2 regions of the Streptomyces sp. NPDC001108 genome follow, and region 1 is predicted to be linked to the other one. Evidence: riboswitches for the same ligand, from Rfam matches in the RefSeq annotation. Region 1 holds a riboswitch; the other holds the start of a gene.

Region 1 (11,752 bases):
CGCTGTGCGCGCCCTTGCGGCAGGGCGAGATGAACGGTCCCTCGAAGTGGATGCCGGCCAGGTCGCCCTGTTCCACCAGCTCGGAGAGGACACCGGCCCGGTGGGCGAGGAAGTCCATCTCGCCGGTGACCGTGGAGGCGACCAGGGTGGTGGTGCCGTGCTCCCGGTGGGTGCGGATGCCGGTGAGGACCTCGTCCACGGTGCCGGAGGTGAAGGACGCGCCGCCACCGCCGTGGTTGTGCATGTCGACGAAGCCGGGCACCAGCCAGTGGCCGCTCAGGTCGAGGGTCCGGGCGTCCTGCGCCGCGCTGCCCGCGATCCGGGTGCGTTCGACGATCACCCGGCCGTTCTCGACGGTCCCGGTGGGAAGGACCACCCGGGCACCTGCGAGAACCGTGCTGTCTGCGCGTCCGGCCATCAGGCGGATACCTCCGTGGAGAGAAGATCCCAGGCGAGCAGCCCCGCGCCCAGGCATCCGGCGGTGTCCCCGAGGGCTGCCGGGACGATGTGGGGCAGCTTCTGGAACGTGACCCGTTCCTCGACGGCCGCACGGAGTGGTGTGAACAAGGTTTCCCCGGCCTCGGCGAGACCGCCACCGATGATGAGCGTGCGCGGGTCGAGCAGGGTCAGCGCGGTGACCAGCCCGGCGGCGAGCGCGTCCACCGCGTTCCGCCAGACCTCCACTGCCGCCGGGTCGCCGGACTCGACGGCCTTGGCGCAGTCCGCCGCGTCCGCCTCGGGGTCGCCGGAGGCGGCGGCCCAGGCGCGGCTCACGGCGGCGGCCGAGGCCAGGGTCTCCAGGCAGCCGCGCTGGCCGCAGCCGCAGTCGGGGCCGTCCGGGCGGACCACGATGTGCCCGATCTCGCCCGCGTATCCGTGCGCGCCCGCCTCGATCGTGCCGGCGATGCCGATGGCCCCGGCGATGCCGGTGCCCAGCGGGACGAAGAGGAAGCGGTCGGCATCCCGGCCCGCGCCGATCCGGCCCTCGGCCAGCCCTCCGGTGCGTACGTCGTGGCCGAGCGCCACGGGAACGCCGCCGAGCCGCTCGCCGAGCAGGCTGCGCAGGGGGACGTCGCGCCAGCCCAGGTTGGCGGCGTAGACCGCGATCCCGTTCGCGGCGTCGACGATGCCGGGAACGGCCACCCCGGCCGCCACGGCGCTCTCGCCGAAGTGCTCCTCGCCGTACGCCCGAAGGTCGGCGGCGAAGCCGAGAATCGACTCCACGACCGCGTCGGCGCCGCGCTCGCGGCCGGTCGCCCGTCGCGCTTCGTGCAGCAGCGCGCCGTCGGCCCCGACCAGTGCGGCCTTCATTCCGGTGCCGCCCACATCGAGGGCGATGACGTGTTTCACGGGAAACAGTTTCGCCCGAGGATCGAAAAAGGTCTAGTCCACTAACCCGTTTTGTTGCGGATGCATACAAAATCACGGTCAAGGCGGGCGCCCCCTTCCGGCGGCGGCACCTGGTGACGTACCGGTCGCGTTGCGAAAGCGAGACCGCCGAAGGTGTAGACCTTCATGATCGCCTGGTGCAGGATCGCTCCTCATCCAAGGACCCCGGCACCGGCACGGCCGGTGCCGACAACGCGATGGACGAGGACGGTCGGGGCTGTGCAACTGCGCTATCGGGTACTGACGGCGGTCGTCACCGCACTGGGCATGACGGCGGCGCTGGCCGGCTGCGGGGGCGGTGACGGGGACTCGGAAGACGTCACCCTCAGACTCGTCGCGGCCGACTACGGGACCGGCCCGGCCAACAGCTCCCAGAAGTACTGGGACAAGGTCGTCGAGGGCTTCGAGTCCACCCACCCCGGCATCAAGGTCGACGTCAGCATCCGCTCCTGGGACGACATCGACCGCGAGGTCGCCGAGATGGTGAAGAAGGGGCAGGCCCCCGACATCGCCCAGGTCGCCTCCTACGCCGACTACGCCGCGGCCGGCAAGCTCTACCGGGCCGACCAGATGCTGTCCATACGTACCCAGGCCAACTTCCTTCCGCCGCTCGCCGACGCGGGCAGCGTCACCCGCACCCAGTACGGACTGCCGTTCGTCGCCAGCACCCGGCTGCTCTTCTACAACAAGAAGCTCTTCGCCCAGGCGGGCCTCGCCGCCCCCCGGACCTGGGACGACATCCGCGCCGACGCGGCGGCGCTCAAGCAGCGCGGCGTGACGTACCCCTTCGCCCTGCCGCTCGGGCAGGAGGAGGCCCAGGCCGAGACCATGATGTGGCTGCTCGGCGGGGACGGCGGCTACACCGACGACAGCGGCTCGTACGACCTCGACTCCACCGAGAACGTGACGACGTTCGAATGGCTGAAGACCAACCTCGTCGACCCCGGGCTCGTCGGCCCGCAGGCCCCCGGGAAACTCGACCGGCGCAAGGCGTTCGCCGCCTTCACCGAGGGCCGGGTCGGCATGCTGAACGGCCACCCGACGCTGATGCAGGAGGCCGCGCGCAAGGGTGTGTCGGTCGGCATGGTGCCGATGCCCGGACGGGACGGCCCCGGGCGGAGCTCGCTGGGCGTGGCCGACTGGATCATGGGCTTCAAGCAGAACGGCCACCGCGTGCAGCTGGGCAAGTTCTTCGACTACCTGTTCACCGACAAGAACGTCATCGCCTTCGCCGACGAGTACGACATGCTCCCGGTCACCGACAGTGCCTCGGCGGCCATGGAGGCCGACCCGAAGTACGCGTCGCTGCGGAAGTTCCTGGCCGCGCTGCCGGACTCGCAGTTCTACCCGTACGGCAAGACCTCCTGGGCCCGGACCAGCGCCTCGCTCAAGGAGAACATGGGCCGGGCCGTCGAGCCGGGCGGCAGCCCGGAGAAGACACTGGGCCTGGTCGCCCGGGACGCGGCCGCGGCGGAGCGCGGGAAGCAGCGGGGACCGGCACCGGTGGCGGCCCGCCGGACGGGGGATAGGTTGGCTGATATGACCACCTCCGACCCCGGGCCCGACACCCCCGACGCCCTCTCCGAGCGCGACCGCGCCGTGCTGGCCGTCGAACGGCAGTCGTGGTCCGGCCCCGGGGCGAAGGAGCGGGCGATCCGCGAGCAGCTCGGCATCTCGCCCACCCGCTACTACCAACTGCTCAACGCCCTCCTCGACGACCGCCGCGCCCTGGCGGAGGACCCGGTCACCGTCAACCGCCTCCGCCGGATCCGCGACGCCCGCCGCGCCCGCCGCTGAGCACCGGGCACGGTCTTCACATAGAGGAACGGGCGCGCCCAGGAACACGCCCCGGCCCCCGCCAGGCATCGGCCCCCGCCCGGGAAGGTCCTTGGCCGACCGCCGCCCCCACCCCGTTCCCCGGCTATAGGCTCGCCCCATGGGCAGCAACCCGGAAGCACCCACCCCCGCCCCGGACGGGACGCCCGCCGGGCTCCCGGTCCCGACCACCGGGGCCGGCCGAGAGGCCCTCGCCGCGATCCTCGCCCGCCCCGACCGTGCCGTGATCGCGCTCGACTTCGACGGCACCCTCGCCGACATCGTCCCGGACCCGGAGCAGGCCCGCGCTCACCCCGGCGCCGTACCGGCCCTCGCCGCGCTCGCCCCGAAGGTGGGCTCCGTCGCCGTGATCACCGGCCGCCCGGCCGGCGTCGCGGTGCGGCACGGCGGCTTCGCCGGGGTCCCCGGCCTCGACCACCTCGTCGTCCTCGGCCATTACGGCGCCGAGCGCTGGGACGCCGTCACCGGCACCGTCCACGCCCCCGCCCCGCACCCCGGCATCGCCGCCGTCCGCGCCGAACTCCCCGGCGTCCTGGACCGCTCCGGCTCCTGGCACGGCACCTGGACCGAGGAGAAGGGCCGGGCCATCGCCGTCCACACCCGCCGCGCCACCGACCCGCAGAGCGCGTTCGAAGCCCTGCGCGGGCCCCTGGGCGAGCTGGCCGCCCGGCACGGACTGGTCGTCGAGCCCGGCCGTCTGGTCCTGGAACTGCGCCCGCCCGGCGTGGACAAGGGCGTGGCCCTCACCGAATACCTCCGGGAGACCGGCGCCCGCTCCGTGCTCTTCGCGGGCGACGACCTCGGCGACCTCGCCGCCTACGCCGCGGTGGAGAAGCTCCGCGCCGACGGCCCCGACGCCGTACCCGGACTTCTGATCTGCAGCGGCAGCGCGGAGGTCACCGAACTCTCCGACCGCGCCGACCTGCGCCTGGACGGCCCCGCGGGCGTCGTCGCCTTCCTCGCCCGACTGGCCGAAACCATCGGAACGACCAACAACCCCCGGGAGACGCCCTAGGGGTGTCTGACACATGCCTGCGGCGTCGCGGGGTCCGGCACATCCCCAAGCTCTCGGCTTCGCTCGAGCAGGGGACACCCCACTGCTCGCGGCGTTGCCGAACCGCCCACGTGGCTCCTTCCCCGAGCTCTCAACTCCGTTCGAGCAGGGGAGACCCCATCCGCGGACGCCCCGGCGCCTTGCGATCGCACGCACCGGACCCCGCTCCTTCACCCGCACTCATTTATCAGACACCCCCTAATCCCGCCGCAGCGCGTCCAACTGGTCGAGGAACCACTGCTGCGGCGGCAGCGCGACCGCCGCAGCGGCCAGGCGCTCGGTGCGCGCCGCCCGCTCGTCCTCGGCCATCGTCAGCGCCTCGTGCAGCGCCGTCGCCGTCGCCGACACGTCGTACGGATTCACCACGACCGCGTCGCCGCCCAGCTCCTCGTACGCCCCCGCCTCCCGGGACAGGACCAGCGCGCAGCCGTGGTCGGAGACGACCGGGATCTCCTTGGCGACCAGGTTCATGCCGTCGCGGATCGGGTTCACGAGCGCCACGTCCGCCAGCCGGTACGCGGCCAGCGAGCGGGCGAAGTCGTCCTCGACGTGCAGCACCACCGGCGTCCAGCCGGCCGTGCCGAACTTCATGTTGATGTCGTCGGCGACCCGGCGCACCTCGGCCGTGTAGTCCTGGTACACCAGCAGGTCCTGCCGGGAGGGGTAGGCGAAGGCGATGTGGACGACGCGTTCGCGCCACTGGGGCCGCTCGGCCAGGAGTTCCCGGTACGCGAGCAGGCCGCGCACGATGTTCTTGGACAGCTCGGTCCGGTCCACCCGCACGATCGTCCTCCGGTCCGGGCCGACCTGCTCGCGCAACGCGGCCAGCCGCTCGTCCACGTCCGCCTCGTGGGCCCGGCGGCGCAGGAAGTCCCCGTCCGCGCCGAGCCCGTGCACACCGATCCGGGTCTCCCCGGTGCCGCCCAGGATCCGGTTGCAGCAGTCGGTGAACGCGTCCGCCCAGCGCCGGGTCAGGAACGCCGCCCGGTCCGCGCCCAGGATGCCGCGCAGCAACTGCTCGGCGATGTCGTCGGGGAGCAGCCGGAAGTAGTCGACCGGCGCCCACGGCGTGTGCGAGAAGTGGCCGATGCGCAGATCGGGGCGGAGTGCGCGGAGCATGCCCGGCACCAGCGCCAGGTGGTAGTCCTGCACCAGCACGTCGGCGCCCTGCCCGGCCTCCTCGGCGAGCGCCTCGGCGAAGGCCCGGTTGTACCGCTCGAACGATGCCCACTGGTGCCGGAACTCCCGGTCGAAGACCGGCTCCGTCGGGGTCTGGTACAGCAGGTGGTGGATGAACCAGAGCACCGAGTTGGCGATGCCGTTGTACGCGTCGGCGTAGGTGACCGCGTCGATGTCGAGCATCCGGACACCCGGCTCGCCGACCCCGCGCCGGACCGCCTCCCGGTCCCCGTCGCCCAGCGCCGCGCACACCCACAGCTTGTCGTCGACGGCGCTCAGCCCGGACACCAGCCCGCCGCCGCCCCGTCTCGCGGCGAGCGAGCCGTCGTGCTCCCGGGTGTACGAGACCGGGCCGCGGTTGGACGCGACGAGCACCCGGGCACCGGTCGGGGGACCGTCGGCCGGGGCGTCGTCGGGCCGGGCGGTGGGACGGGAATCGCGCGCGGAGACCATGTTGCGGAATCTAGCCCGATCGCGAACCGCCCAAACGTGCGAAATCAGGCCGCCCGGCGGGCCAGGTACTCCTCGATCCCGCACATCGGAGGCCGCTCCTCGGTGTCCACCGCATGGGTGCGGGGCACGAAGCCGTTCGCCCCGCGCTCGAACTGGGTGAGCGCCGGACGCACCAAGTGCCCGCGGGAGAGCCGGAGCTGGGCCGTGCGGTAGATGGCAGCGGCCATCCGGCCGAGCGCCTGTCCGTCCTGGTGCCGGTGCTTGCGCACCCCGACGTCGACCTGGGCCAGCGCGTCCAGCCCGACCGTGTGCAGCGCGTCGACCAGCAGCCCGAGCTCCACCCCGTAGCCGACCGGGAACGGCAGCCGTTCCAGCAGCGAGCGGCGCACGGCGTACTCGCCCCCCAACGGCTGTACGAATCCGGCCAGCCGGGGCCAGTGCAGATTGAGCAGCGGGCGCGCGACCAGCTCGGTCACCCGGCCGCCCTGCCCCGTGGTGTCGCCGAGCGGGCGGTCGTACATCGCCTTGACGAACTGGACGTCCGGATCGGTCAGCAAGGGGCCGACGATGCCGGAGACGAAGTCGGCCGAGAAGTCCTTCAGGTCGGCGTCGACGAAGCACACGATGTCCCCGCCGGTCACCAGGAGCGACCGCCACAGCACCTCGCCCTTGCCGGGCACGGCCGGTATCCGGGGGAGTATCGCGTCGCGGTGCACCACCCGCGCACCGGCCTCCCGGGCCACCCGGGCGGTGGCGTCCGTGGAACCGGAATCGATCACCACCAGCTCGTCGACCAGCCGGACCTTCTCCATCAGCTCACGCCGGATCGTCGCGACGATCTCGCCGACCGTCGCCTCCTCGTTCAGCGCGGGCAGCACGACGCTGACACTCCCGCGCCCCGCCTCCCCGGCCGCGGCCCGAGCGGCCAGGAGGCGGTCCAGCGGGCGGTCGGCGGCCGACCAGGAACGCCTGGTCAGCCAGTGCTCGACCTCTTCCAGCACGGTCGGTACTCCCTGTTGTGTGATCCATCTCGCGGGTCGGACGACTATCTCAACAGCCCGCGGCTTCGGTTACAGTCTTGAACAACGCGGACGACCATCGCATGCCGGGGTCCGTCCGCCGAAAAATGCCCGGATCGAAGATCCGGTGCCACAGCGCTCATCCAGAGGGACTGAGGGAACGGCCCGTTGAAGTCCCGGCAACCCCCCCACCGACCGTGCGGTCCGGTGAGGAAGGTGCCAATTCCGTCTCGTGGCGAAACGCGCCGCGGGGAAGATGAGGAGAAAGGGCCTCGCCATCATGGCTGCGCAGACCGCTGCAGTAAGCACCGACGCTTCCGTCGACACCACCGAATCCGCCGCGTCCGTCGATCTCGGACCCGCTTCCGGCCTTTCCTGTCGCGAGTGCGGCGAGCGTTTCGAGCTCGGCCCCATTTTCGCCTGTGCCTCCTGTTTCGGCCCGCTCGAAGTCGCGTACGAACTGCCGACCGGTTCCCCCGAGGAGCTGAGGAAGCGCATCGAGGCCGGACCGGCGAACATCTGGCGCTACGCCCCGCTGCTGCCGGTCCCCGCGGACGTCGCCGAGAAGCCCAACCTGAACCCCGGCTGGACCAAGCTCGTCCAGGCCGACAACCTCGCCCGTGAGCTGGGCGTCGAGCCCGGCAAGCTGTTCGTCAAGGACGACTCCGGCAACCCCACGCACTCCTTCAAGGACCGCGTCGTCGCCCAGGCCATCGAGGCCGCCCGCGCCTTCGGCTTCACCACCCTGTCCTGCTCCTCCACCGGCAACCTCGCCGGTGCGGTGGGCGCCGCCGCCGCCCGCGCCGGCTTCCGCTCCTGCGTCTTCATCCCGCACGACCTGGAGCAGGGCAAGGTCGTCATGGCCGCGGTGTACGGCGGTGAGCTGGTCGGCATCGAGGGCACGTACGACGACGTCAACCGCTTCTGCTCCGAGCTGATCGGCGACCCGCTCGGCGAGGGCTGGGGCTTCGTCAACGTCAACCTGCGCCCGTACTACGGCGAGGGCTCCAAGACCCTGGCGTACGAGATCTGCGAGCAGCTCGGCTGGCGGCTCCCGGACCAGCTGGTCATCCCGATCGCCTCCGGCTCCCAGTTCACCAAGATCGACAAGGGGCTCCAGGAGCTGATCAAGCTCGGTCTGGTCGAGGACAAGCCGTACAAGCTCTTCGGCGCCCAGGCCGAGGGGTGCTCGCCGGTCTCGGTGGCGTACAAGGGCGGTCACGACGTCGTCCGGCCGCAGAAGCCGAACACGATCGCCAAGTCGCTCGCGATCGGCAACCCGGCCGACGGCCCGTACGTCCTGGACATCGCCCGCCGCACCGGCGGCGCGGTCGAGGACGTGAACGACGAGCAGGTCGTCGACGCGATCAAGCTGCTGGCCCGCACCGAGGGGATCTTCGCGGAGACGGCGGGCGGGGTGACGGTCGGCGTGACGAAGAAGCTCATCGAGGCCGGTCTGATCGATCCCGCGCTGACCACGGTCGTCCTCAACACGGGCGACGGACTCAAGACCCTCGACGCGGTGGCCGAGACCTCTCAGGCGACCGCGACGATCCGCCCCAGCCTGGAGGCGTTCCGCGCCGCCGGCCTCGCCACCAGCTGATCAACCGAGCCTCCAGGAAGGACACACCCATGAGCGTCAAGGTCCGTATCCCCACCATCCTCCGCACCTACACCGGCGGCCAGGCCGAGGTTCCGGCCGAGGGCTCGACCCTCTCCCAGGTCATCGCGTCCCTGGAGCAGAACCACCCGGGCATCGCCGCCCGCGTCCTGGACGACCAGGGCAAGCTGCGCCGCTTCGTGAACGTGTACGTCAACGACGACGACGTCCGCTTCGAGGACGGCCTGAACACCGCGACGCCGGACGGCGCCGGCATTTCGATCATCCCGGCGGTGGCCGGCGGCTGCTGAGGCCCGACTCCCTGACATCACGATGTCCTGACGCCGTTCCGATGTCCTGACGCCCTGATGCCTGATGTCGCGATGTCCTGGTGTTCTTGATGCCGCGCCGATCGGCCGGGACTGTCGCCCGCGTTGTCGAATTGCCCTCTCCGGATTCAAACGGAGGGGGCAATTCTGCATGGTTGAGCGCGGTAGAGTAGGGGAAGTCCCCCCAGCTGCTCGCGCCAACCGCGTATGAGAATGCGCCCGGCCCCGACAAGATGCAGCCAAAGTGTGTGTTCCGCTTGCGGCATAAGTCACCTTTGCCCGGCCCGAGTTGCCCGGGAATCCTCTGAATCGCGCATATCCGGGTGTTCAGCGCTGCCCAGAATTCTCGTCCGATTGACCTGTTGCAGAGGGCAGTTGGACAGATACATTCAGCCGCGGTCGACGCGTTCCGGCGCACACGCCCTCTACCTGTCGGAGGGGGAGTTCTGACCCGGGTCCGCGAAGTGCGGACCTGCGCAAGGGCCAGTAATAGGGGAGTTAGGCATGGCTCAGGGCACCGTCAAGTGGTTCAACGCGGAGAAGGGGTACGGCTTCATCGCGGTCGACGGTGGTGCGGATGTTTTCGTCCACTACAGCGCGATCCAGATGGACGGATACCGCACCCTTGAAGAGGGTCAGCGAGTCGAGTTCGAGATCTCGCAGGGCCAGAAGGGGCCGCAGGCAGACATGGTCAAGCTCGCCGTCGGCTGAGTTCGAGCGGTCGGCCAACGACGCCACTCACGCACTGAGGGCCCGTACCCATGAGGTACGGGCCCTCAGTGCGTCCCGGACGCGCCCGGCGCGCGGACCTCGCGCCCCGCCCGCCCCCCCCGACGCGCCCGGCGCACCGTCCGCCACGCGCCCGGCGCACTGTCCACATCCCGAGGGGGACGCTTGCACTCTCGGGGGTCGAGTGCTAATCATTGGCGTTAGCACTCTCCAGGTGAGAGTGACAGAACTTGGACCGGGCCGGTGAGGCCCGCAGCCCGGTGGGGCAAGGAACCACCGGGTGCGCAGGCCGTCCGTCGCGGGCGCCATCCGGTCCGGAGAAATCCACCCCTGTCCGGGAGGACCACTTCACATGGCCAAGATCATCGCGTTCGACGAGGAGGCCCGGCGCGGTCTCGAGCGCGGCATGAACCAGCTCGCCGACGCCGTCAAGGTCACCCTTGGCCCCAAGGGTCGCAACGTCGTCCTTGAGAAGAAGTGGGGCGCCCCCACGATCACCAACGATGGTGTCTCCATCGCCAAGGAGATCGAGCTGGAGGACCCGTACGAGAAGATCGGTGCGGAGCTGGTCAAGGAGGTCGCCAAGAAGACGGACGACGTCGCCGGCGACGGTACGACCACCGCCACCGTTCTCGCCCAGGCGCTCGTCCGCGAGGGTCTGCGCAACGTCGCTGCGGGTGCCAACCCGATGGCGCTCAAGCGGGGCATCGAGAAGGCCGTCGAGGCCGTCTCCGCCGCCCTCCTGGAGCAGGCCAAGGACGTGGAGACCAAGGAGCAGATCGCTTCGACGGCCTCCATCTCCGCCGCCGACACCCAGATCGGCGAGCTCATCGCCGAGGCCATGGACAAGGTCGGCAAGGAAGGCGTCATCACCGTCGAGGAGTCCCAGACCTTCGGTCTGGAGCTGGAGCTCACCGAGGGTATGCGCTTCGACAAGGGCTACATCTCGGCGTACTTCGCCACCGACATGGAGCGTATGGAGGCGTCGCTCGACGACCCGTACATCCTGATCGTCAACTCGAAGATCAGCAACGTGAAGGACCTCCTTCCGCTGCTGGAGAAGGTCATGCAGTCCGGCAAGCCGCTGCTGATCATCGCCGAGGACGTCGAGGGCGAGGCCCTGTCGACCCTGGTCGTCAACAAGATCCGTGGCACCTTCAAGTCCGTCGCCGTCAAGGCCCCGGGCTTCGGCGACCGCCGCAAGGCCATGCTCGGCGACATCGCCATCCTCACCGGTGGCCAGGTCATCTCCGAGGAGGTCGGCCTCAAGCTGGAGAACGCCGGTCTCGACCTGCTCGGCCGCGCCCGCAAGGTCGTCATCACCAAGGACGAGACGACGATCGTCGACGGTGCCGGTGACAGCGACCAGGTCCAGGGCCGCGTCAACCAGATCCGCGCCGAGATCGAGAACTCCGACTCGGACTACGACCGCGAGAAGCTCCAGGAGCGCCTCGCGAAGCTGGCCGGCGGCGTGGCCGTCATCAAGGCCGGTGCCGCGACCGAGGTCGAGCTGAAGGAGCGCAAGCACCGCATCGAGGACGCGGTGCGCAACGCCAAGGCCGCCGTCGAGGAGGGCATCGTCGCCGGTGGTGGCGTGGCTCTGCTCCAGGCCTCGGCCGTCTTCGAGAAGCTGGAGCTCTCGGGTGACGAGGCGACCGGCGCCAACGCCGTGAAGCTCGCCCTGGAGGCCCCGCTCAAGCAGATCGCCGTCAACGGTGGTCTTGAGGGCGGCGTCGTCGTCGAGAAGGTGCGCAACCTGGCCGTCGGCCACGGTCTGAACGCCGCCACCGGCGAGTACGTCGACATGATCGCCGAGGGCATCCTCGACCCGGCGAAGGTCACGCGCTCCGCCCTGCAGAACGCCGCGTCCATCGCCGCGCTGTTCCTCACCACCGAGGCCGTCATCGCCGACAAGCCGGAGAAGGCCGCCGCGGCCGCTCCGGGCGGCATGCCGGGCGGTGACATGGACTTCTGATCCTGACGGATCGGTAGTTCCTTCCGCACGGCTTCCGAGCTCTGCGGGCGTTGGCCCCCGGGACCTTCTGGTCCCGGGGGCCAACGCCGTTCCGCGCTCCGTCGGGAAGCCGGCTTTCCCCGTGGAAGCCGGCTTTCTTCGATACGGAGGGCGGCTTCGCTGCGGGAGGGGGCCTCGCTGCGGAAGGTG
Region 2 (11,752 bases), on a different contig from region 1:
GAACTCGGCCCGACGGTCGACGAGAACGGTGTCGAGCGCAAGGTCTCGGTCCTGCAGAAGCTGCGGGCCCGGCTGAGCAAGGGCCTCTACGGCGAGGACAACCAGATCGCCAAGCCCACCGCCGAGGAGTACAAGGAGATCACCAGCGGCCACGGTCACCACTGATCGCCTGAACTGATCGCCACGGCAGGAGCCCCGTCCATTCGATGGACGGGGCTCTTTGCCGTGCCCGGCGGTCGATAGGGTGGGATCGACCCCTGTACCGAGTGTGGACCCTGGAGCGGACCATGAACGTTGTGACCCCGATCGGCGGCGACAGCGTGGCGGCCCACTCCTGGCCCGCCGTACTGAACGCCCTGCTGCGTGGCGAGGACCTCGGCGCCGACGCCACCGCCTGGGCGATGGACCGCATCATGAGCGGTGAGGCCACCGATGTGCAGATCGCCGGATTCACGGTGGCGCTGCGGGCCAAGGGCGAGACCGTCGACGAGGTCTCCGGCCTGGTCCGGGCGATGTACGAGCACGCCCGCACCATCGAGGTGCCCGGCCGCACGGTCGACATCGTCGGCACCGGCGGCGACCTCGCCAAGACGGTCAACATCTCCACCATGTCGGCGATCGTCATCGCCGGCACCGGCGCCAAGGTCGTCAAGCACGGCAACCGCGCCTCCTCCTCGGCGTCCGGCTCCTCCGACGTGCTGGAGAAGCTCGGCGTCAACCTGGACCTCTCCGCGGAGCGGGTCGTCGAGGTGGCCGAGGAAGCGGGCATCACCTTCTGCTTCGCGGTGCGCTTCCACCCCGCCCTGCGCCATGTGGCCAGGGCCCGCAAGGAGCTCGGGACGCCGACCACGTTCAACATCCTCGGCCCGCTCACCAACCCGGCCCGGGTGCGCTCCCAGGCCGTCGGGGTGGCCGACCCGAAGATGGCGCCGATCGTCGCCGGGGTGCTGGCCGAACGGGGCAACTCCGCGCTGGTCTTCCGCGGCGACGACGGTCTGGACGAGCTGACGACGACCGCGACCTCCCGGGTCTGGGTGGTGCGCGACGGGGCCGTCCGCGAGGAGGCGTTCGACCCGCGCGACGTCGGCCTGGAGCTGGTGCCCGTGGAGGCGCTGCGCGGGGCGGACGCCTCGTACAACGCGGATGTGGCCCGGCGGGTGCTGGCGGGTGAGCGGGGACCGGTGCGCGACGCCGTGCTGCTCAACTCGGCGGCGGCGCTGACGGCGCTGGACCCGGCGGACGGCACGCTGAACGAGCGGCTCGCGGCCGGGATGGCCCGCGCCGCCGAGTCCATCGACTCGGGCGCGGCGGCCCGGGTGCTGGAACGCTGGGTGGCCGTCAGCAACGCCTGAGCAGGCGGGTGCGGACACGGGGCGCGGTCCGGATGGTGGACCGCGCCCTTGCGCGTCCCCATGCGTATGGCAAGATACAGGCAGGTCATGAGTGACAGCGACTACGGCCCCGGCCCGCTGTCCGGCAACCCTCCGTCCGTGGCGGGGTGCCCCGGGTGAAGACCAGGCCGTAGGCAGCGAGGTCTGCGGCAAGCGCGGGCCCCTCGGCATCGGAGCATGCCAACCCCCGGGGTCCTGGTCCCTAGGGAGCCTCTTGTGAGCACGCGAATGCGATAGGGCCGTCGGCCCTTCTCCGCACCCCTTTCTCCTTTCTCTCCGCTGCGCTGCCGCGTACCCGCCGGCGCACGGATTTCGCCTGCCTCTTACGGGAGTTCGCCATGTCCGTCTTCACCGCTGTCGCCGACCAGTCGCTTTGTGCCCCTCTGCCGGTTCTGGGCGAGGATGTCAGGGTTCCGCTGGTGACCGGTGGGGAGGTCACGTACGCCGCGCTCGACTACGCCGCCAGCGCCCCCGCCCTCCAGCGGGTCTGGGACGACGTCGCCGCGTACGCCCCGTACTACGGCAGCGTCCACCGCGGGGCCGGGTACCTCTCGCAGCTCTCCACCGACCTCTTCGAGAACAGCCGGGCCACCGTCGCGGAGTTCCTCGGCTGCCGCGCCGACGACCAGGTGGTCTTCACCCGCTCCACCACCGACTCGCTGAACCTGCTGGCCGCGGTCCTCCCGGCCGACTGCCAGGTCTTCGTCTACGAGACCGAGCACCACGCCTCGCTGCTGCCGTGGCGCGACGCCCGGGTGACGTACCTGAACGCCCCGCGGACCCCCGCCCAGGCGGTCGAGTCCCTGGAGCGGGCGCTCGCCGACCGCGAACCCTACGGCCCGGCGCTGGTCTGCGTCACCGGCGCCTCCAACGTCACCGGTGAGCTGTGGCCGGTGAAGGAGCTGGCCGCCGCCGCGCACGCGCACGGGGCCCGGATCGTGCTGGACGCCGCCCAGCTCGCCCCGCACCACCCGGTGGACATCGCGGAGCTGGACGTCGACTGGGTCGCTTTTTCCGGCCACAAGCTGTACGCGCCCTTCGGCTCGGGCGTCCTCGCCGGCCGGGCCGACTGGCTCCGGGAGGCCGAGCCCTACCTGGCGGGCGGCGGCGCCTCGCGCAAGGTCGCCCGTCGCGCCGACGGCGGCGTGGACGTCGAGTGGCACTCCACCGCCGCCCGCCACGAGGCCGGTTCCCCCAATGTGATCGGCGTGTACTCCATCGCCTCCGCCTGCAAGGCGCTCACCGAGGCGGGCTTCGAGAACCTGGTCGTCCGGGAGCAGGCGCTGGTGGCCGCCGTGCGGGCCGGGCTCGCCGAGGTTCCGCAGGTCAAGGTGTTGTCGCTGTTCGGCGACGACGCCCCGCGGGTCGGCGTGATCTCCTTCGTGGTGGAGGGCTGGAACAGCTCGCACTTCGCCGCCGCGCTCTCCGCCGAGTACGGCATCGGCGTCCGCGACGGCCTCTTCTGCGCCCACCCGCTGGTCCGCACCCTGCTGGGCAGCGACCCGGAGCAGGTCGGCGAGTGCGGCGCGCCCGAGGCCGAGCCGGGCGAGAGGTCGCTCAACGCCATCCGGGTGAGCTTCGGCGCCGGTACGCCCGAGGAGCACATCGAGCGCTTCGTCCGCGCGGTCAAGGAGCTGGTGAGCGAGGGCGCCCAGTGGAAGTACCGGACCGAGGGCGGCCGCTGCGTCCCGGACCGGGGTGCGGCACAGCTCTGAACAGAGCTTCGGCGGGGTGCGGACCGTGTGTCCGTACCCCGCCGACGTGTTGTTGTGGGAGGGCGGCTACGAGTCCAGGCCGATGGCGAACGCGGCCTCCAGGTCGTGCTGCGAGTAGGTGCGGAAGGCCACGTGCGTGTCGGTGGCCTCGACCCCGGGGATCTTGCTGATCCGGCCCGGGATGATGTCGGCCAGATCGTCGTGCCGGGCCACCCGGACCATGGCGATCAGGTCGTACGTACCGGTGACCGAGAAGACCTCGCTGACACTGTCCAGCGCGGCGATGGCCTCGGCGATCTCGGGGATCCGGTCCACGCTGGTTTTGATGAGCACGATCGCGCTGATCACGGCTGGCTTTCTCCCTCGGTGGCCGCGGCTGGTTCCTTCACTCTATCCGTACGCCGGAAGCGCCCCCATGCGTAGAGGAAGCCCAGGAGGAACCCCACCACATGGGCCAGGTAGGCCACGCCGGGGCCCCCGTTCCCCGCGCCCCGCACCGCCAGCCACTGGAGGACGAACCAGAAGACCAGCACGATCCAGGCGGGGAAGCGCAGCGGCAGGAAGAAGAGGAACGGGAAGAGGCTGGTGACCCGGGCGCGGGGGAAGAGGTGGAGGAAGGCCCCGAGCACCGCCGAGATCGATCCCGAGGCGCCGACCAGCGTCTGGTCGGAGGTGGCGTGCGCGGCGGCGTAGGCCATCAGGGCGAGGTAGCCGCTGATGACGTAGAAGGCGGCGAACCCGATCCGGCCCATCCGCTCCTCGGCCATCGCCCCGAACACGTACAGGAAGAGGATGTTGCCGAGCAGGTGGATCCAGCTTCCGTGCACGAAGAGGGCGGTGAGCGGGGTGAGCAGGGCGTGGGCGGACCCCTCCCACAGCTCGCTGGGGATCACGCCCCAGCGTTCGAAGTACCCGGCCTGGGCGGCGAGGGCGGCGTCGGCGGTGCCGTGGACCGCGCGGAGCCCGGAGAGCGGGCTGAGCGCGAAGACCAGGACGCAGACCGCGATCAGGGAATGGGTCACCAGCGGTCCGCCGGAGGTGACCGTACGGAGCACCCCGCCGGTCACCCGGCCCGCCACGGCTCGCGGATCGATCATGAACAGATCATGACGTACAGGGAGGGAACGGGACAGAGCGCCTCGCCGTGTCGGGGGGACGCACCGAGGCCGTAGGGTTACGGCAGGACATCCGCAGTTCGACGGCGCACCGCGAGATCCTTGAAGCAAGCGGCACGAGGCTCGACGAAAGAGGACGCAACGATGACGACGGTTCCCCAGCCGACCGACGGGACCCGCTGGCGCTGCACGCTCTGCGGAAATCTGACCCGCTTCGACGTGACGCGCTCCTCGAAGGTCGTCGAGTACGTCCATCTCGACCTGGCCGGTGAGGCCACCGTCGAGGAACGCGAGGTGGTCAGTGAGACCATCGAGTCGGTGCGTTGCCGTTGGTGCAACGCGGTGGACCAGATCGAACTGGTGGACAGGCCGGGTGCCGACTCCTGACGGAGCCGCACCCACAGACTTTTTGGGGTGACGGATGGTGGAGCAGCCCGCGAGCGGCGCCGGCGCGGCCGAGCCGGCCGGCGACGCCGCCGCCGAGGTGCTCGACCGCCCGCTGCCCGAAGGGGTGCGGCGGCGGGTCGTCGCGCTGGTGGCGGACGCGTTCGGCGGTCTGACGGTCACCGAACTCCCGGCCCAGCTGCGCCAGTACGCCCGCTTCACCCCGACCCGGCGCGCCAAGTTCGCCGGGAACGCCATGGCGGCCGCGCTGGAGAGCGACGCGCTGTTCCGCCAGCGCATCGGTGAGCGGCTCCGGGACGGGCAGCCGGAGCTGGCCGCCGCGCTGGAGGCCGGTGCGCCGCCCGCCGCGGCCGACCCCGTCGACGTGGCCGCGGCCGCCTATGTGCTGCGCCCGGCGGGCTGGGTGAAGCTGGTCGCCGCCGCGGGCGAGGAGGTCCAGCGGGCGGACGCCGAGCGGGCCGACGAGGAGGGCCGCCGCGAGCTGGAGCGGCTCCGCGAGGAGCTGGAACGGGCTCGTTCCCACACGAGGGACGAGACGGAGCGGCTCCGCGCCGAACTGGACGCGGCCCGCAAGGAGGCCGACGCCCTCCAGCGCAAGCTGCGCAGCGCCGCCAACGAGGTCAAGCGCGGTGAGGCGGCGCTCCGCCGCAGCCGGGCCGAGACCGACACCGTACGGTCCGAGGCGGCCGCCCAGGTCTCGGCGGCCGAGAGCGAGACGCGTCGGCTCAAGGCGCGGCTCGCGGAGGCGGAGGCGGCCGTGGAGGCGGGCCGCCGGGCCGCCCGGGAGGGCCGTTCGGTCGAGGACATGCGGCTGCGGCTGCTGCTGGACACGGTGCTCGACGCGGCGAGCGGGCTCCGGCGGGAGCTGGCCCTGCCCCCCTCCACGATGCGCCCGGCCGACGGGGTGGACGCGGTGGAGCCGGGCCGGATGTCGCCCAAGGACATCGCGGCCAGGGCCCTTTCGGAGACCGACCCGGCCCTGCTGGACCAGCTGCTCGCGCTGCCGCAGGCGCACCTGATCATCGACGGCTACAACGTCACCAAGACCGGCTATCCCCAACTCCCCCTGGAGAAGCAGCGGTTGAGGCTGCTGGGTGGGCTCTCGATGCTCGCCGCGCAGACCGGTGCCGAGGTGACCTGTGTCTTCGACGGTGCCGAACTGGCGGCCCCGGTGCTGCTGGCGCCGCCGCGCGGGGTCCGGGTGCTGTTCAGCAAGCCCGGGGTGACCGCCGACGAACTGATCCGCCAGCTCGCGCGGGCCGAACCCCCGGGCCGGCCCGTCGTGGTGGTCTCCACCGACCGCGAGGTCGCGGACGGGGTGGCCAAGGCGGGCGCCCGGCCCGTCGCGTCCGTCTTGCTCCTGAAGCGCCTTTCGCGTGTCTAGTCCCACTCGTTCCGCTTGCCGGTTCTCGGACGGAATCGGGGAACGGACCGTCAATTCACCGCTACGCCCCGTGCGTCACGGGTAAAGAAGTGCGCGGTGTGACGAGATTTTTGGCGCGAGGATTTGAACTGATCACAACTCGGTCACTAGGGTCGGCCTTCGAACCTTCGCTCGGTTGATCACCCATCCGGGGTGACGGCGAAGGAACCGCCGAGTCCGTGACGTGCACGGAGCCGGGGAATTCGCATCCCCCACAGCCCGGTAGGCGGCTGGAGGAAGAAGGAGCTCGCCTTCGTGGCGTCCCACCGTCGTCCCAAGCAGCCGAGCCGAGCCCGTGTGACCGTGATCACCGCGGCCGCCACCGCTGCCGTAGCTCTGTCCTCCCAGGCGGCCCAGGCCGACCCCAAGCCGTCCAAGGACGAGGTCAAGTCCAAGGTCGAGAAGCTCAGCCACGACGCCGGCGAGGCCAACGAGCAGTACTACGGCGCCAAGGAGAAGCAGCAGAAGCTGGAGAAGGAAGTCAGCGCGCTGCAGGACAAGGTGGCCCGCGGCCAGGCGGAGATCAACAAGCTCCGCAACGGCCTCGGTTCGCTCGCCGCCGCGCAGTACCGCTCCGGCGGCATCGACCCCTCGGTGCAGCTCTTCCTCTCGTCCAACCCGGACACCTACCTCGACGAGGCGTCGGCGCTCGACCAGCTGACGGCCAAGCAGACCGAGGCCCTGGGCAAGATCCAGGAGAAGCAGCGGGTCCTCGCGCAGCAGCGCAAGGAGGCCCAGGCCAAGCTCGGTGACCTGGAGGACGTCCGCAAGACGCTCGGCGTCAAGAAGAAGGAGCTCCAGACCAAGCTGGCCAAGGCCCAGCAGATGCTCAACTCGCTGACCGCCGCCGAGCGCACGAAGATGCGCGAGGACGAGAAGCGCGCCAGCCGCGACGCCGGAGCCCGCGTCGAGCTCGGCAACGAGGCCCCCGCCTCCGCCTGGGGCGCCGCCGCCCTCCAGGCCGCCTCCACCCAGGTCGGCAAGCCGTACGGCCGCGGTGGTACCGGCCCCAGCACCTTCGACTGCTCCGGGCTGACCCAGTGGGCCTACGCCCAGGCCAACGTCCAGATCTCCCGGGTCACCTACACCCAGGTCAACGACGGCGTCCGGATCGGCCGCAGCGCCCTGAAGCCGGGCGACCTGGTGTTCTTCAACAACACCTCGCACGTGGCGCTCTACGCGGGCAACAACACCGTCCTGCACGCCCCGTACCCGGGCACGGTCGTCCGCTACGAGTCGATGAACACCATCGGCAGCTTCCAGTTCGGCGTACGCGTCGGCTGAGAACGCCCGAACGGGCGAATTCCCGCGCCCGCGCAGACACCCCGTCCCGCCGGAGACCGCAAGGTCACCGGCGGGACGCCGTCGTTTCCGGCCCGCTCCCGACCGGCGCGGCCCGTGGTCGACGGGTGATCACCCCACTACTGTCTGTCTGCCGTGCGGCTCCCGGTCGTCGGTCCGCCCGTCCCGGGCGGCAGGGGGCCGCGTGCGTCTGCGTACAGCGGAAGGGAGTGCGGCGTCCTGTGGTGTCCCATCGCCGTTCCACACAGCCCGGTCCGGGTCCGGCCGTCCGGGCCACCGTTCTGACGGCCGCCGCGGCGACCGCGGCCGCCGCCCTCGGGGCCTCCGCCGCCTCCGCCGACCCGCAGGGCGCCCCCCGTAGCGCCCAGGCCCGCGTGGACCGGCTGTACACCGAGGCGGAACGGGCCACCCAGAGTTACGACCGGGCCGGTGAGAACGCCCAGCGGCTGCGCGGCGAGATCGCCCGCGCCCAGGACCGGGCCGCCCGCGAGCAGGGGCGGGTCAACCGGATGCGTACGGAGCTCGGGGCGGCGGCGAGCGCCCAGTACCGCTCCGGCGGCATCGACCCCTCGCTGGCCCTGCTGCTCTCCTCCGACCCGGACGGCTATCTGGACCGGGCCGCCGCGCTGGAGCGGGTGACGGACCTTCAGACCGCCCGGCTCCACCAGCTCCAGCAGGCCCGGCGCGGACTGGCGCAGACCCGTGCGGAAGCCTCCCGCGCCCTGGCCGAGCTGGAGCGCGAACGGGCGGCGGCCACCCGCAACAAACGGATCGTCACCCGGAAACTCGCCGAGGCGAAGCGGCTGCTGACCACCCTGACCGGCACCGACCGGGCGGAGTTCGAGCGGGCCTCCCGCTCCGGCCGGGACATCGGCCTCCCGGACCTGGCCGATCTGCCGGCCGGCTCCGCGCGTGCGGCCGCCGCCGTCATCGCCGTCCGCCGGGCCCTGGGCCACCCGTACGTCTGGGGCGCCAACGGGCCGTCCGGCTTCGACTGCTCCGGGCTGATGCAGTGGGCGTACGCCCAGGCCGGGGTCGGTCTGCCGCGCACCTCGCAGGCCCAGCGGTACGCGGGCCGCATGGTGCCGCTCTCCGAGGCCCGCCCCGGCGACCTGGTCGCCTACCGCGCGGACGCCAGCCACATCGCGATGTACGTCGGCCACGGCCAGGTCATCCACGCCCCGTACCCCGGTGCCTCGGTGCGCTACGACCCGGTCGGCATGATGCCGGTCTCCTCCGTCACCCGCGTCTGACGCCGCACGCCGCTCCACCGGGGAGCGCGGGACAGCCCGTACCCTCGATCGGGTGAACGACGGACGTGGACGGGGCGGGCGGGGGCGGGCGTGGGGCGGCGTCGCTGTGCTGCTCGCCGGGCCGCTGCTCCTCGCCGGCTGCTCGGCCCCCGACGGCGACGTCCCGGCCAAGGGCGCCGACCGGGCCGTCCGCGCCACCCTGGACCGCCGGGCCGCCGCCGTGCTCCACCACGACCCGGCCGCCTACCTCGCCACCACCGACCCCGGGGCCGCCGCCCTGCGCGCCGCCCAGCGCCGCGAGCTCGGCAACCTCGCCGACGTACCGCTGAGCACCTGGGAGTACCACCTGGTCCGGACGACCCCGCGGGGCGCCGACCGGGTCACCGCCGATGTCGAGCTGCGCTACCGGATCACCGCCTACGACCCCGCCCCGGTCACCGCGGACCGGGTCGTCGAACTGCGCCGGGACCGGGCGGACGGCCGCTGGTACGTCACCGGCGACCGGCCCGGCGCCGACAGCGTCCGCCAGCTCTGGGAGCAGGGCGCGGTACGGGTGGTGCGCGGCGGGCACAGCCTGGTGCTCGGCGTCGGCCGCACCGGCCGGGAGCTGCGCGCGATCGCCCGGACCACGGACCGCGCGGTGCCCGCGGTCTCCGGCGCGTGGCCGGAGCACTGGGCGGGGCGGGTGGTGGTGCTGGTGCCCCGGAGCACGACGGACCTGGCGGCGCTGCTCGGCTCCTCGGCGGACTACCGGGGCGTCGCCGCCGTCACCTCCGGCAGGACCGGCGCACCGGGCACCAACCCGGCGGACCGGGTGATCGTCAACCCGCAGGCGTACGACACGCTCGACGCCTTCGGACAGCGCGTCGTCCTCACCCACGAGACCACCCACGTCGCCACCCGCGCCCGCACCTCCGCCGCCACCCCGACCTGGCTCTCCGAGGGCTTCGCGGACTGGGCGGCCTACCGCGCCGAGGACCGTGCCCCCGACCGCATCGCCCCCGAACTGGCCGCCGCCGTCCGGCGCGGCGAACTCCCCGCCGCCCTCCCCGCCGACACCGACTTCGGCTTCACCGGCGATCCGGAGCGCCTGGCCAGGGCGTACGAAGGCGGCTGGGCGGCCTGCCGGATGATCGCCGACCGCTGGGGCGAGCCGGAACTGCTCGCCCTCTACCGGGCCGTCGGCGCGCACCGGGAGCGGGACGGCGCGGTCGAGCAGGCCCTGCGGGACGTGCTCGGCACCACCCCGGCGGAGTTCACCGGGCTCTGGCACGACTGGCTCCGCGCCCACCTCGGCTGAGCCCCGCTCAGGAACCCACCGGCTCCACCGTCCGGCCGGCCGCCGAGGGCACCGCGGACGCGGGCCGGGGCACCGTCTGCCGCCACAGCCGCCGGCAGGCGGTCAGCGTCGCCGCGACCAGCAGCCCGTTGCGCAGGAACATCAGCGTCACCCCGGTCGCGTCGCTGGACACCACGTGCACGAAGCCGAACGGGAACTCCCACTGGGTGATCCCCGTCGCCACCAGCACCAGCACGGCGGGCAGCACCATCCGGCCGCCCCGGAACACCAGGCAGACCGCCGCCAGACCGACCAGCCACAGCAGGTACTGCGGACTGATCACCCGGCTCGTCGTCGTGAACAGCAGCACCGCCGCGAACGCCGCGTCCGCCGGGGTGCTCACCGAGAAGTCCCGCGCCCGCAGCCGCCACAGCACCAGCCAGCCCAGCGCGAGGACGGAGAGCCCGAGCGCCAGCGTGCTCACCAGCTCCACGTGCGGCCCCAGGAACTCCAGCGAGCCGTAGTGCAGCTCCACCCGGCCCGACCAGCCGAACTGCCGCGCCACATGGAAGACCAGCCCGCCCAGCGACTCGACCTCGGTGCCCCGGTCCCGCTGGAAGCCGAGGAAGGCCAGCGCCCCCGGCGCCGCCAGCACGCACCCCGCCAGCAGCCCGGCCGCCGCCACCGCCGCGGCGCCCCACGCCAGCCGCGTCCGCCGACCGGGCTCCGTACCCGCCAGCAGCAGCGCCGGCCACACCTTGAGCAGCGCGCCGACGGCCGCCAGCACCCCCAGCACCCGGGGATGCCGCACCCCCGCCAGCAGCGCCGCCACCGCCACCGCCACCACCATCACGTCGTACCGGGCGTACGCGGTCGTACCGAGCAGCGGCACCCCCGCCACCCACACCCAGGCGCCCGCCCGCGACCGGCCCCCGCCCCGGCCCGCGTACAGCAGCAGCCCCAGCACCAGCAGATCGCAGCCGCAGACGAGGACGAAGAACGCCGAGGTGTAGTCCAGCATCGGCAGCAGCCCGGGGGAGAGGACCGCGAGCGCGGCCAGCGGCGGGTACTGCCAGGTGACGTCCTCCCGGGGGTACGTCCCGCTCCTCAGGACCTCGGACCAGCCGTGGTAGATCGCCGAGACGTCGCTGGTCACGTCCGGTCCCGGCAGGGTGACCGCCTTGGTGACGCAGAGCAGCAGCGCCACCCTGGTCAGCGCCCACACCGCGACGGCGAACCGCGCACCCGTCGATCCCGTCATGCCGCTCCGTCCGTCCGTTCCGCAATACCCGCCGGCGGGTACGAGCAGCCATGATGCCCGCCCGGCCGGTGCCGGATCCATCGGACCGGTCCCGGTACTGTCGGCCGGGATGGACAAGACCCTGATCGTGACCAACGACTTCCCGCCCCGCCCCGGCGGCATCCAGGCATTCCTGCACAACATGGCGCTGCGCCTGGACCCCGGGCGGATCGTCGTCTACGCCTCCACCTGGAAGCTGAGCGCCGAGGGCGTCGCGGCCACCGCCGCCTTCGACGCCGAACAGCCCTTCACCGTCGTGCGCGACCCCACCACGATGCTGCTGCCGACCCCCCGGACCACCCGGCGCGCGGTGGGGCTGCTGCGCGAGCACGGCTGCACCTCCGTCTGGTTCGGCGCCGCCGCCCCGCTCGGGCTGATGGCCCCCGCGCTGCGCCGGGCCGGTGCCCGCCGCCTGGTCGCCACCACCCACGGCCACGAGGCGGGCTGGGCCCAGCTCCCCGCCGCCCGGCACCTGCTGCGGCGGATCGGCGAGTCCACGGACACCATCACCTACCTGGGGGAGTACACCCGCTCCCGGATCGCCCCCGCGCTCACCCCCGGGGCCGCGG

Evidence for each region. A riboswitch is a leader RNA that binds a small molecule or an ion and turns the genes downstream of it on or off. The one in region 1 is predicted to bind S-adenosylmethionine.
Region 2: it holds a riboswitch for S-adenosylmethionine, as region 1 does, so the genes downstream of both, ACWC97_RS13670 (aminotransferase class V-fold PLP-dependent enzyme) here and thrC (threonine synthase) in region 1, are expected to answer to the same signal.

What each region holds. Positions count from the first base shown of each region.
Region 1 covers NZ_JBSFKL010000012.1:188,911-200,662, forward strand. The annotation lists gene nagA (N-acetylglucosamine-6-phosphate deacetylase) at 1-418, opposite strand, end outside; gene ACWC97_RS25425 (ROK family protein) at 418-1,350, opposite strand; partial or broken gene ACWC97_RS25430 (ABC transporter substrate-binding protein) at 1,657-2,865, shown strand; gene ACWC97_RS25435 (DUF3263 domain-containing protein) at 2,929-3,186, shown strand; gene otsB (trehalose-phosphatase) at 3,326-4,240, shown strand; gene ACWC97_RS25445 (alpha,alpha-trehalose-phosphate synthase (UDP-forming)) at 4,478-5,911, opposite strand; gene ACWC97_RS25450 (glucosyl-3-phosphoglycerate synthase) at 5,956-6,912, opposite strand; SAM riboswitch class I at 7,067-7,193, shown strand; gene thrC (threonine synthase) at 7,211-8,533, shown strand; gene ACWC97_RS25460 (ubiquitin-like small modifier protein 1) at 8,563-8,841, shown strand; gene ACWC97_RS25465 (cold-shock protein) at 9,364-9,570, shown strand; gene groL (chaperonin GroEL) at 9,941-11,563, shown strand.
Region 2 covers NZ_JBSFKL010000005.1:56,498-68,249, forward strand. The annotation lists gene qcrB (cytochrome bc1 complex cytochrome b subunit) at 1-165, shown strand, start outside; gene trpD (anthranilate phosphoribosyltransferase) at 288-1,352, shown strand; SAM riboswitch class IV at 1,436-1,553, shown strand; gene ACWC97_RS13670 (aminotransferase class V-fold PLP-dependent enzyme) at 1,730-3,106, shown strand; gene ACWC97_RS13675 (Lrp/AsnC family transcriptional regulator) at 3,173-3,454, opposite strand; gene ACWC97_RS13680 (rhomboid family intramembrane serine protease) at 3,451-4,203, opposite strand; gene ACWC97_RS13685 (hypothetical protein) at 4,366-4,608, shown strand; gene ACWC97_RS13690 (NYN domain-containing protein) at 4,646-6,010, shown strand; gene ACWC97_RS13695 (C40 family peptidase) at 6,305-7,333, shown strand; gene ACWC97_RS13700 (NlpC/P60 family protein) at 7,573-8,604, shown strand; gene ACWC97_RS13705 (hypothetical protein) at 8,657-9,904, shown strand; gene ACWC97_RS13710 (glycosyltransferase 87 family protein) at 9,912-11,144, opposite strand; gene ACWC97_RS13715 (glycosyltransferase family 4 protein) at 11,254-11,752, shown strand, end outside.